DNA from 2 places in the Ensifer adhaerens genome. Region 1 is predicted to be linked to the other one. Evidence: predicted binding sites of a transcription regulator. Region 1 holds the regulator's gene; the other holds the start of a gene.
What was found. The regulator LexA, encoded in region 1, represses DNA repair genes until DNA is damaged. The targets are predictions, from matches to a motif close to TGTTCNNNNTGTGTTCNG.
Positions count from the first base shown of each region.

Region 2: LAC81_RS17965 (helicase-related protein) is a predicted target of LexA. The motif match lies at 2,743-2,760, and genes of this name have one in related genera.

Region 1 covers NZ_CP083349.1:1,575,244-1,579,569, reverse strand. The annotation lists gene LAC81_RS07845 (hypothetical protein) at 1-573, opposite strand, end outside; gene LAC81_RS07840 (hypothetical protein) at 976-1,227, shown strand; gene lexA (transcriptional repressor LexA) at 1,453-2,178, shown strand; gene LAC81_RS07830 (hypothetical protein) at 2,264-2,596, opposite strand; tRNA gene LAC81_RS07825 (tRNA-Cys) at 2,980-3,053, shown strand; gene LAC81_RS07820 (hypothetical protein) at 3,236-3,682, opposite strand; gene LAC81_RS07815 (methyltransferase family protein) at 3,778-4,326, shown strand, end outside.
Region 2 covers NZ_CP083349.1:3,674,519-3,678,844, forward strand. The annotation lists gene LAC81_RS17965 (helicase-related protein) at 1-2,563, opposite strand, end outside; gene LAC81_RS17970 (beta-ketoacyl-ACP reductase) at 3,243-3,968, opposite strand; gene LAC81_RS17975 (hypothetical protein) at 3,986-4,326, opposite strand, start outside.

The DNA.
Region 1 (4,326 bases):
CTTGGTCTGGCCGCCGCCCGCAAACGGGTCATTGTTCGGCGCATTACTGCCGGCGCCCGCAAAGGGATCGGCGGCCTTCCCCTGCCCGCCGTTCGGCATCAGCGCGTTCACGGCCTCCTGGCATTTGAACATCTCGCTGACGGCCTTCATCGAATCACGCAGACTGAGGCTCGCCACCACGCGCCCTTCGAACGCCAGCGCCAGCGTATTCTTGCGCACGAATTCGGTGAAGAAATCTGTATTGGAGAAATTGACGACCAGGGCCTTCGAACCCGTGAGGTCCACGCCGAACGCAACGGCCGGCCACTGGCGGCCGCGGTCGAGCTGCAAGGCGACGTCATACTCCCTTTGAGGCTCGATCGATTTCCAGGTAGCATTGCCGATCGAAAGAAACGCCAGGTTCGCCGATCCCCTTGGATAGAAGCCGATACGAAGGATCGCGCCGGCGTCATAGCTCGTCGCCGCGTAGCACGAGCCGCCCAAGGACGGATCGGAACCGACCGTCCAGGCATTGATCCGCTTCCAGATATTCGAACGACCTTCTTCAGCAGAGGCCGCTCCGGCCGCCGCCAACAGACCGAGAACCGCCAACGACAATCTATGCATGCAACCACCCCACTTTCCCCGCAAAGTTATCGTATTTTTGCAACCTGTCGAGACAGTGCAGCGCGATCACAACATGGATTTGTGCGCGCCGAAAGCGAGGACACGGACTGCTACAACCGATGCGATCGCAAGTCGGCCAATCGCGCCAGGATCGACGGGCCCTGCCGCCGCGCACCTCTGGCGCAAACCGGTCACAGCCTGAACTCAAAGACCTGTTGAACACGTGAGAGTGATCGCCAAGTTTGCTGGACTTCGGAACGAAAGCGCGGTTCACATCGTTAACCGCCCCGTAGTGCCACCCTTGCCTCAAAGTGGACGATCACCGTGCTTGCCGCCCTGCTTCTCGCTTCGATAGTCGCATCGCCTAACATGCCTGACGTCAAGCTCAGTGCCGCCACGGTCGATGAACTCCAGACGGACTTCGAAACCGCCGTCCCCTGCCACCAGATTGATGGACGCAACGTGTGGAAGGGTGCCATTGCGTTCTACATCCAGTCGTTCGTCTATGACGGCGACACGCCCGTCGCGACCGATGCGGCGGACGCGGTGCTTCCCGAAGACAACAGCGCAGAGACGGTGAAGGAATTCGAAGACGCCTGCGCCGCCACGCAGCCGGCCTGACCCTCGCCATCAGAACGCTCGCGATTCGCTCGACGCAGTCCAATACGGTCGTTTCCAACCACACAATCATCACCAAAACCCGCTTTGCTCCCGTAAAAGTGACCAACCGGCACGCGCAGTCCCGCCAATTGACTGAATTCACGGAATTTTAGGCACTTGCAGAACACATATGGAACAGATAGTGTCTGTTCTTGATTTGTTTCACGCCTTCTGGAGCGACGTGCCATGCTGACCCGCAAGCAACAGGAATTGCTTCTGTTCATTCACGAACGCATGAAGGAGTCGGGCGTCCCACCGTCATTCGATGAAATGAAGGATGCGCTCGACCTAGCGTCGAAGTCCGGCATCCACCGTCTGATTACCGCGCTCGAAGAACGCGGGTTCATTCGCCGTCTGCCGAACCGGGCCCGCGCGCTCGAGGTCATCAAGCTTCCGGAAGCCTACGCGTCCAGCCAGCAGCAGCCACGTCGCGGCTTCTCGCCGAGCGTGATCGAGGGAAGCCTCGGCAAGCCGGCGGCGGCAGCCCCTGCCGCACCACCGAAGCCGGCGCCGGTGGCCGAAAACACATCAGTTTCCGTGCCGGTCATGGGCCGCATCGCTGCCGGTGTGCCGATCTCGGCGATCCAGAACAACACGCACGACATCACCGTTCCGCTCGACATGATCGGCAACGGCGAACACTACGCCCTCGAAGTCAAGGGCGACTCGATGATCGAAGCCGGCATCTTCGACGGCGACACCGTGATCATCCGAAATGGCAATACCGCCAACCCCGGCGACATCATCGTGGCGCTCGTGGATGACGAGGAAGCGACGCTGAAGCGATTCCGACGCAAGGGCGCATCGATTGCGCTTGAGGCCGCAAACCCTGCCTACGAGACACGGATCTTCGGGCCTGATCGTGTGAAGATCCAGGGCAAGCTCGTTGGGCTGATCCGCCGCTACCACTGATCCCAGATAAAAATCTGGTACTCGGAAGAACCTCGCTGCCGCTTGCGGTAGCGAGGTTCTTCTTGTTCATCCGATAACGCGTCGCCTACTCGTGGATGGTGTATTCGCCGAGTTCGCAAAGGTCCTGCGTATCTTCGGTCGTATCGAGGCCCGAATCCTCTTCGAACTCGAAGCGCATGTCGTACTTGCAGACATCCCGGCCGTCAGCGATGGTGATTTCCATGTTCTCGCCGGGATTCAGAACCTGCCGGCCGAAAACATCGTCTTCCCACTCGTTGACGCCTACCGGCGACGTGTAGAAATTGGTCAGAACTGCACTTGTGTTGTTCTTCAGCTTGAAAACCAGGTCCTCTGCCCGCGCCTCGAATGTGGTCGCAGCAAAGAGGATTAACGCCGTCAGGACAAGTTTCGTCTTCATATAAGCCATTGCCTCCGTTTGATGATGACGGACGCTACCGATGCGGCTGATGTCAGCGGAGTCATCGTTCCCCCTCTACCGATTTCACCGAAGCGATAAGATCCGTACGGGGCTTAGAAGACGTGGCTTGTGCGGGCGTGTGGCATGCCTGAGCGAAAGCACCTACGCGTCGCAACCCGGAGTAAGCTGAGGAAGGTAATCGTTCCGACCTCTTCTTGAAGCATTGCTGCTCGCTGGGCAGGAGCAATCGGCCTTGCCGGACGTTCTGCCTGTGGAAAGCGCCCGAACCGCAAATTCGCTTTGTGCTTTTTCCGAAAATGCCTCTTGCGGATTTTCTGCAATCATTCTAAATCCCCGCCAACGCTCGGTTATCCGAGCCGTGAGGCCTCGTGGCGGAGTGGTGACGCAGAGGACTGCAAATCCTTGTACCCCGGTTCAATTCCGGGCGAGGCCTCCAAATACATTCACCAATATAATCAATATGTTGCAGTCGTCGCGAAGCGGAAAAAACACCGCTTCCGCGTAACGCTATGTTGCTGCGAGAATCCTTTGCTTTCCCTGCACTTCCACGAGGCGACGGCGGATCCACACGACATGAAATGCGACATGTTCAATGCGAACCCCGAGCCAGAAACCCGCTCACCAGCTGTAGGTGCTTGAACCCCGGTTCCCTTCGCGGCGCCGACAAACACGTCGCAGGTCACCATCTCTGCCGAAGGCTGTCATAGTGCCCTCAGGGCCGCCCTGTGAGCGTCCATAAGGGTCACGACGGGATCGGTCACGCTGCCACTCCATCACCTTCCGCAAGAAGCGCTCGCCCTTCACATCGATCTCGGCGAGCACGATTCCGACGACAACCTCCGCGATTTTTTCGAGGCTCAACAGGTACTCCTGATGCTGTCTGTCGTCCCTTAAGAGGCGCCTCCTTGCCGAATTGGGCGTGGCGCGGAAAGGGTTCCGAGACACCAAACCCGTCAAAGATCGCACAAATCCCTCGCCGGCGTATTTCGACATCGTCGCCAGCAAAACATAGTCGCGCTGCGGCTTAAGCGTGGGTTCCTTCCCGTCGCTGCGGCGGCACAGCATGGCGTCCACCTTCTGAATTAAGCAACTTCTAAAGTTACGCTTGAAGCCGCTCGCAACCGTGGCATTCTTACCGGCGATAGAGGGGAGGTATTTGGATGCTGAAGGGTAGAATGTTGCTCGCCGCCGACTACATCGGCAGGTTCGGTATCTGCGCGTATTTTACGATCGCGATGTTGCGGCGCATCGTTCACGCCGCGCAAATCGTAGCGAAAGACGAGTTGCAGTCGGCTGACGTCTTGGCGTTGACTTCAACCGCCGCCACCGTCCTATTCCTCGGAATGGTCTGCGTGGTAGCCATTACCCGCTTGCCGCCGATCAGAGCCGCCACCGGCTTCGAACCCTATTTGACTGCGATGGCAGGAACATTTCTTCTCGGCCTGATCGCATACTTGCCCGAGCCCGCCGATACAAGTTTGGCGCTCCAAATGGCCGGCACGGCTATGATCGTGGTCGGGATGGTTTCGTCAGCCGTCGTTCTTTTCTGGCTCGGTCGCGCCTTCAGCATCATGCCCGAGGCCCGGACCTTGATCACGGGCGGACCCTACTCGATTGTTCGCCACCCGCTCTATCTAACGGAAGAGATCGCCATGATCGGCTTGATCGTCCTCAATCTTTCGGTCTGGTCAGTACTTCTTGGGGGTGTC
Region 2 (4,326 bases), 2.1 Mb from region 1:
CAGCGGCAGCAGCCTCGACTTCAACCGCGCTGTCACCAGCGTCAGCGTCATCGACGACGGCGACCGGCTCGGAAGCGGCAGCCGTTGCGGCCGGTGCACCGTCATGGCTGGCGAGGAAGGCTGCAGCCTCCTCGGCCTTGACTGCGTCGGCGCGATAGCCGAGGCCCTTCAGAATCTCTTCCATATCGTCGGGCGTCGCGCCGAGGATCGAGAGCATCGACGTGGTCGCGGTGAAGCGGCGGCCGTCATAGGCACCTTCCGGACGCGGCTGCGCGCCGGGCTTCCACTGCAGCAACGGCCGGATGAGATCGGCCAGGCGCTCCAGGATGTCGATGCGGACGGCACGCTTTCCGAGGAAACGGAAACCGGCGAGCTTGTAGAAGGTCCGCTCGAAGGACGGATCGGTGACGACGGACGTGCGACCGGCGGCGAGCATCGGAATGAGGTCGCCGTAGCCGGGCTTGTCGAGGCCGTCGTTCTTCAGTGCCCAGAGCAGCGTGATGAGCTCGGCCGGAGCCGGCTTCAGGAGCGCCGGGAGGAAGATATGGTAGGCGCCGAAGCGAACGCCGTACTTGCGGATCGAAGCGCGACCGTCCTGATCCAGCGACTTGACGTCGTCGGCGACATCGCGGCGGAAGAGCACACCGAGGTTTTCGACGAGCTGGAACGCAAGGCCCTTGGCCAGGCCTTCGAGATCCTCGGCACGCGAGATATCGTCGAGCGGCTTCAGCACCGTACCGATGTGATGGTTCACGAAACGCTCGACGCGCGCCAGGACGTGCTCGCGAGCATTCGCCTGGAGCTGATCGTCGGCAAGCAGGATGACGCGCGGGCGCATGACGTGGTCGCTCGCAGCGAGACGGGCGACGGGATCGCCGAGCCAGCGCACCAGACCGTCCGACGAAAGCGCCAGGTCGTTGTTGCCCGAGGCGTGCAGACGTGCAGCCCGCGCCTCGAACTCGAGTGCCAGCGCCTTCTGGGCAGCCCCCTGCACGGCCTTGGCATCCGGGCCGTCGCCACCGGTCGCCAGCGTAAACCGGAAACCGGTTAGTTGTCCTACGTGGTGTCCTTCGACGAAGACATCACCATTCACACTGATTTCAGCTTCCAGCATAGCATTCTCTCTCAGGCGCTTCATGAGCACAGATGTCCTGCGATCAACAAAGCGTTTCGTCAACCGTTCATGTAGTGCGTCGGATAATCGATCTTCAATTTCCCGCGTCTTTTCTTGCCAGTGTGTCGGATCGGCCAGCCATCCCGGTCGGTTCGACACATAGGTCCAGGTTCTGATCTGCGCGATTCGCGCCGAAAGTGTGTCGATCTCGCCGTCGGTGTGATCGGCACGCCTGACCTGTTCGGCCATGAAATCTTCGTTCACCGCACCCCGGCGAACGAGATCTGCGTAGATCGTCGAGATCAGATCGGCGTGCTGCGCGGGCGTGATGCGCCGATAGTCCGGCAGCGCGCAGGCTTCCCATAGTTTTTCCACGCGCTCGGCATTGGTCGTGATATCGACGACCTCCGGGTAGCGGGTCAAATGTTCGAACGCTTGCTGGTCTACCGCAGGTAGCGCCCGGGCAAGGCCAGGAACCGTTGGCGCTGCTTCGAGGCTCTTCTTCAGGGCGGGAAGCGACGAATAGTCGAACGCCTTCGAGCGCCACTGCAGCACCTTCACCGGATCGAACTCGTGCGCCTCGATGCGATGGACCAGTTCGTTGTCGAAAGGATCGACGCGACCCGTCACTCCGAACGTGCCATCGCGCAAGTGCCGACCGGCGCGGCCGGCGATCTGCGCAAGCTCGGCCGGATTCAAATTGCGGAACTGGTATCCGTCGAATTTGCGGTCCTGTGCGAAGGCGACGTGATCGACGTCGAGGTTGAGCCCCATGCCGATCGCGTCGGTCGCGACCAGGTATTCGACATCGCCTTCCTGATAGAGCGCCACCTGGGCATTGCGGGTGCGCGGCGATAGCGCGCCGAGAACCACGGCGGCACCACCGCGCTGGCGGCGGATCAGCTCGGCGATCGCATAGACCTCGTCGGCGGAGAAGGCGACGATCGCCGAGCGATGCGGCAGGCGGGTGATTTTCTTCGAGCCGGCATACAGAAGCTGCGACATACGCGGCCGCTCGACGACGGTGATGCCGGGCAGCAGCTGCTCGAGGATCGGCCGCATCGTTCCGGCGCCCAAGAGCAGCGTCTCTCCCCGTCCTCTCAGATGCAAGATCCGGTCGGTGAAGATGTGGCCGCGCTCGAGGTCGCCGGCAAGCTGCACCTCGTCGATTGCGACGAAGGACGCCGTGGTCTCGCGCGGCATCGCTTCGACGGTGCAGACCGAAAAGCGGGCGCGATGCGGCGTGATCTTTTCCTCGCCGGTGATCAGCGCGACATTGTGGTGGCCGACCCTTTCGACAAGGCGCGTATAGACCTCGCGCGCCAAGAGGCGCAGCGGCAGGCCTATGACGCCGCTCTCATGCGCGATCATGCGCTCGATCGCGTAGTGCGTCTTGCCGGTATTGGTTGGCCCGAGCACCGCGGTTACGCCGCGGCCGCTCAGGATCATGGGGTGAACGGACACGTCATCGATCCCGGGCATTCAGAAATTACGGCAGCGTCTTTTCACGCTGGCGGCAAACACATGCCCACGCACCGAGCCAAACGCAAGGGGCGCCGACAACTAAAACCATCGTTCTATGCTCTCATCCCATTGCACCACCTGTTGTGGTTGGCGCAATCGAGAATCGGAACAGCCATGGAACGAATCGGCGACGAATCGAAGACTTATCGCGATTCACTGTATGTTCACGACTACATATAGATTTCAACACCCGACGTTGCACCACATGCTGAATCTGGTGCGGATTCCATGCCATGGGGCTCACGACTCGCCTCGATCCGGGCTGTACCATTGCCAGACAGGTCCAAGGATTCGGAATCCAAGACTCTGGAAAGCTTGGAAAATTTTTCACGAAATTCGTCGGAGATTCACCGGATGGGGAGAATGAGAATCGCATTCCGCATCCTCGACCAATGCGAGCGTATCTGATGGCGACTCGTGATCCGCGCATCATTCCGCTTTTGTTCTCCACAAGATATAGTGTCTACGCCGTGCGCCGGCAACACGATCGGGGGCGCAACTTCGCGATTCAAGCCCGCGGGTGAACAGGCGCCTGCTTCCTCCACCCCGCATAAGAACGGCGCCCCGAAGGGCGCCGCTTGAAAACGCTAGAGAGATGGGAAGATCAGACGACAAACTGTCCGCCATTCGCCGAAATCGTCGAGCCGGTGATGAAGCCGGCATCGTCGGAGGCCAGGAACACCACGCAGCGGGCGATTTCTTCCGGTTCGCCGAGGCGACCGACGGGGATCTGCGGAATGATCCGCTCGTTCAGCACCTTCTCCGGCACCGCCCGCACCATTTCCGTGCCGATATAGCCCGGGCAGATGGCATTGACTGTGATGCCCTTGGCAGCACCTTCCTGGGCGAGCGACTTCGTGAAGCCGAGATCGCCAGCCTTGGCCGCCGAATAGTTGGCCTGGCCCATCTGGCCCTTCTGGCCGTTGATCGACGAGATGTTGATGACGCGGCCGAAACCGCGGTCGCGCATGGCGGACCAGAGCGGGTGGGTCATGTTGAAGAGACCGGTAAGGTTGGTGCCGATCACCTCGCCCCATTGTTCGGGCGTCATTTTATGGAACATCGCATCGCGGGTGATGCCCGCGTTGTTGACCAGTACCTCGACCGGGCCGAGATCGGCCTCGACCTTGGCGATCCCCTCGGCGCAGGCCTGATAACTGGAAACGTCCCACTTGTAGACCGGGATGCCGGTTTCCTGCTTGAAGGCCTGGGCCTTCTCGTCATTGCCGGCATAGTTGGCAGCCACCTTGTAGCCGGCATTCTTGAGTGCGATGGAAATTGCAGCACCAATGCCGCGCGACCCACCCGTGACCAATGCTACCCTGCTCATGCACGCCTCCCACTTGATCAATTCAGTTTCTCAAAGGCCTTCTTCATCAGCTTTTCGCCGATCTGTTGCCCGTAGAGCTCGGCGGCCGCCTGAAACTGCGGCGTCGCGAGCATAGGCATTCCCACCTCGCACTTGGTGAGCGCGAGTTCCATCATCAGTGTACTGAGTTGTTCCAGCGACGCCTTCAGCGCACCACTGTCATCGTTCAAGGCGGCAACCATCACGTCCTTGAACACGCCCTCCTCATCAGAAGTCGTATGTTCCAGCATGCACTGAACCAACCGCGCCTCCTCGAGAGGCGCGGGATTGGCATGTGCAGAAACGATCGGCGAACCGGCCAGCAAGAGGGAAAACGGAA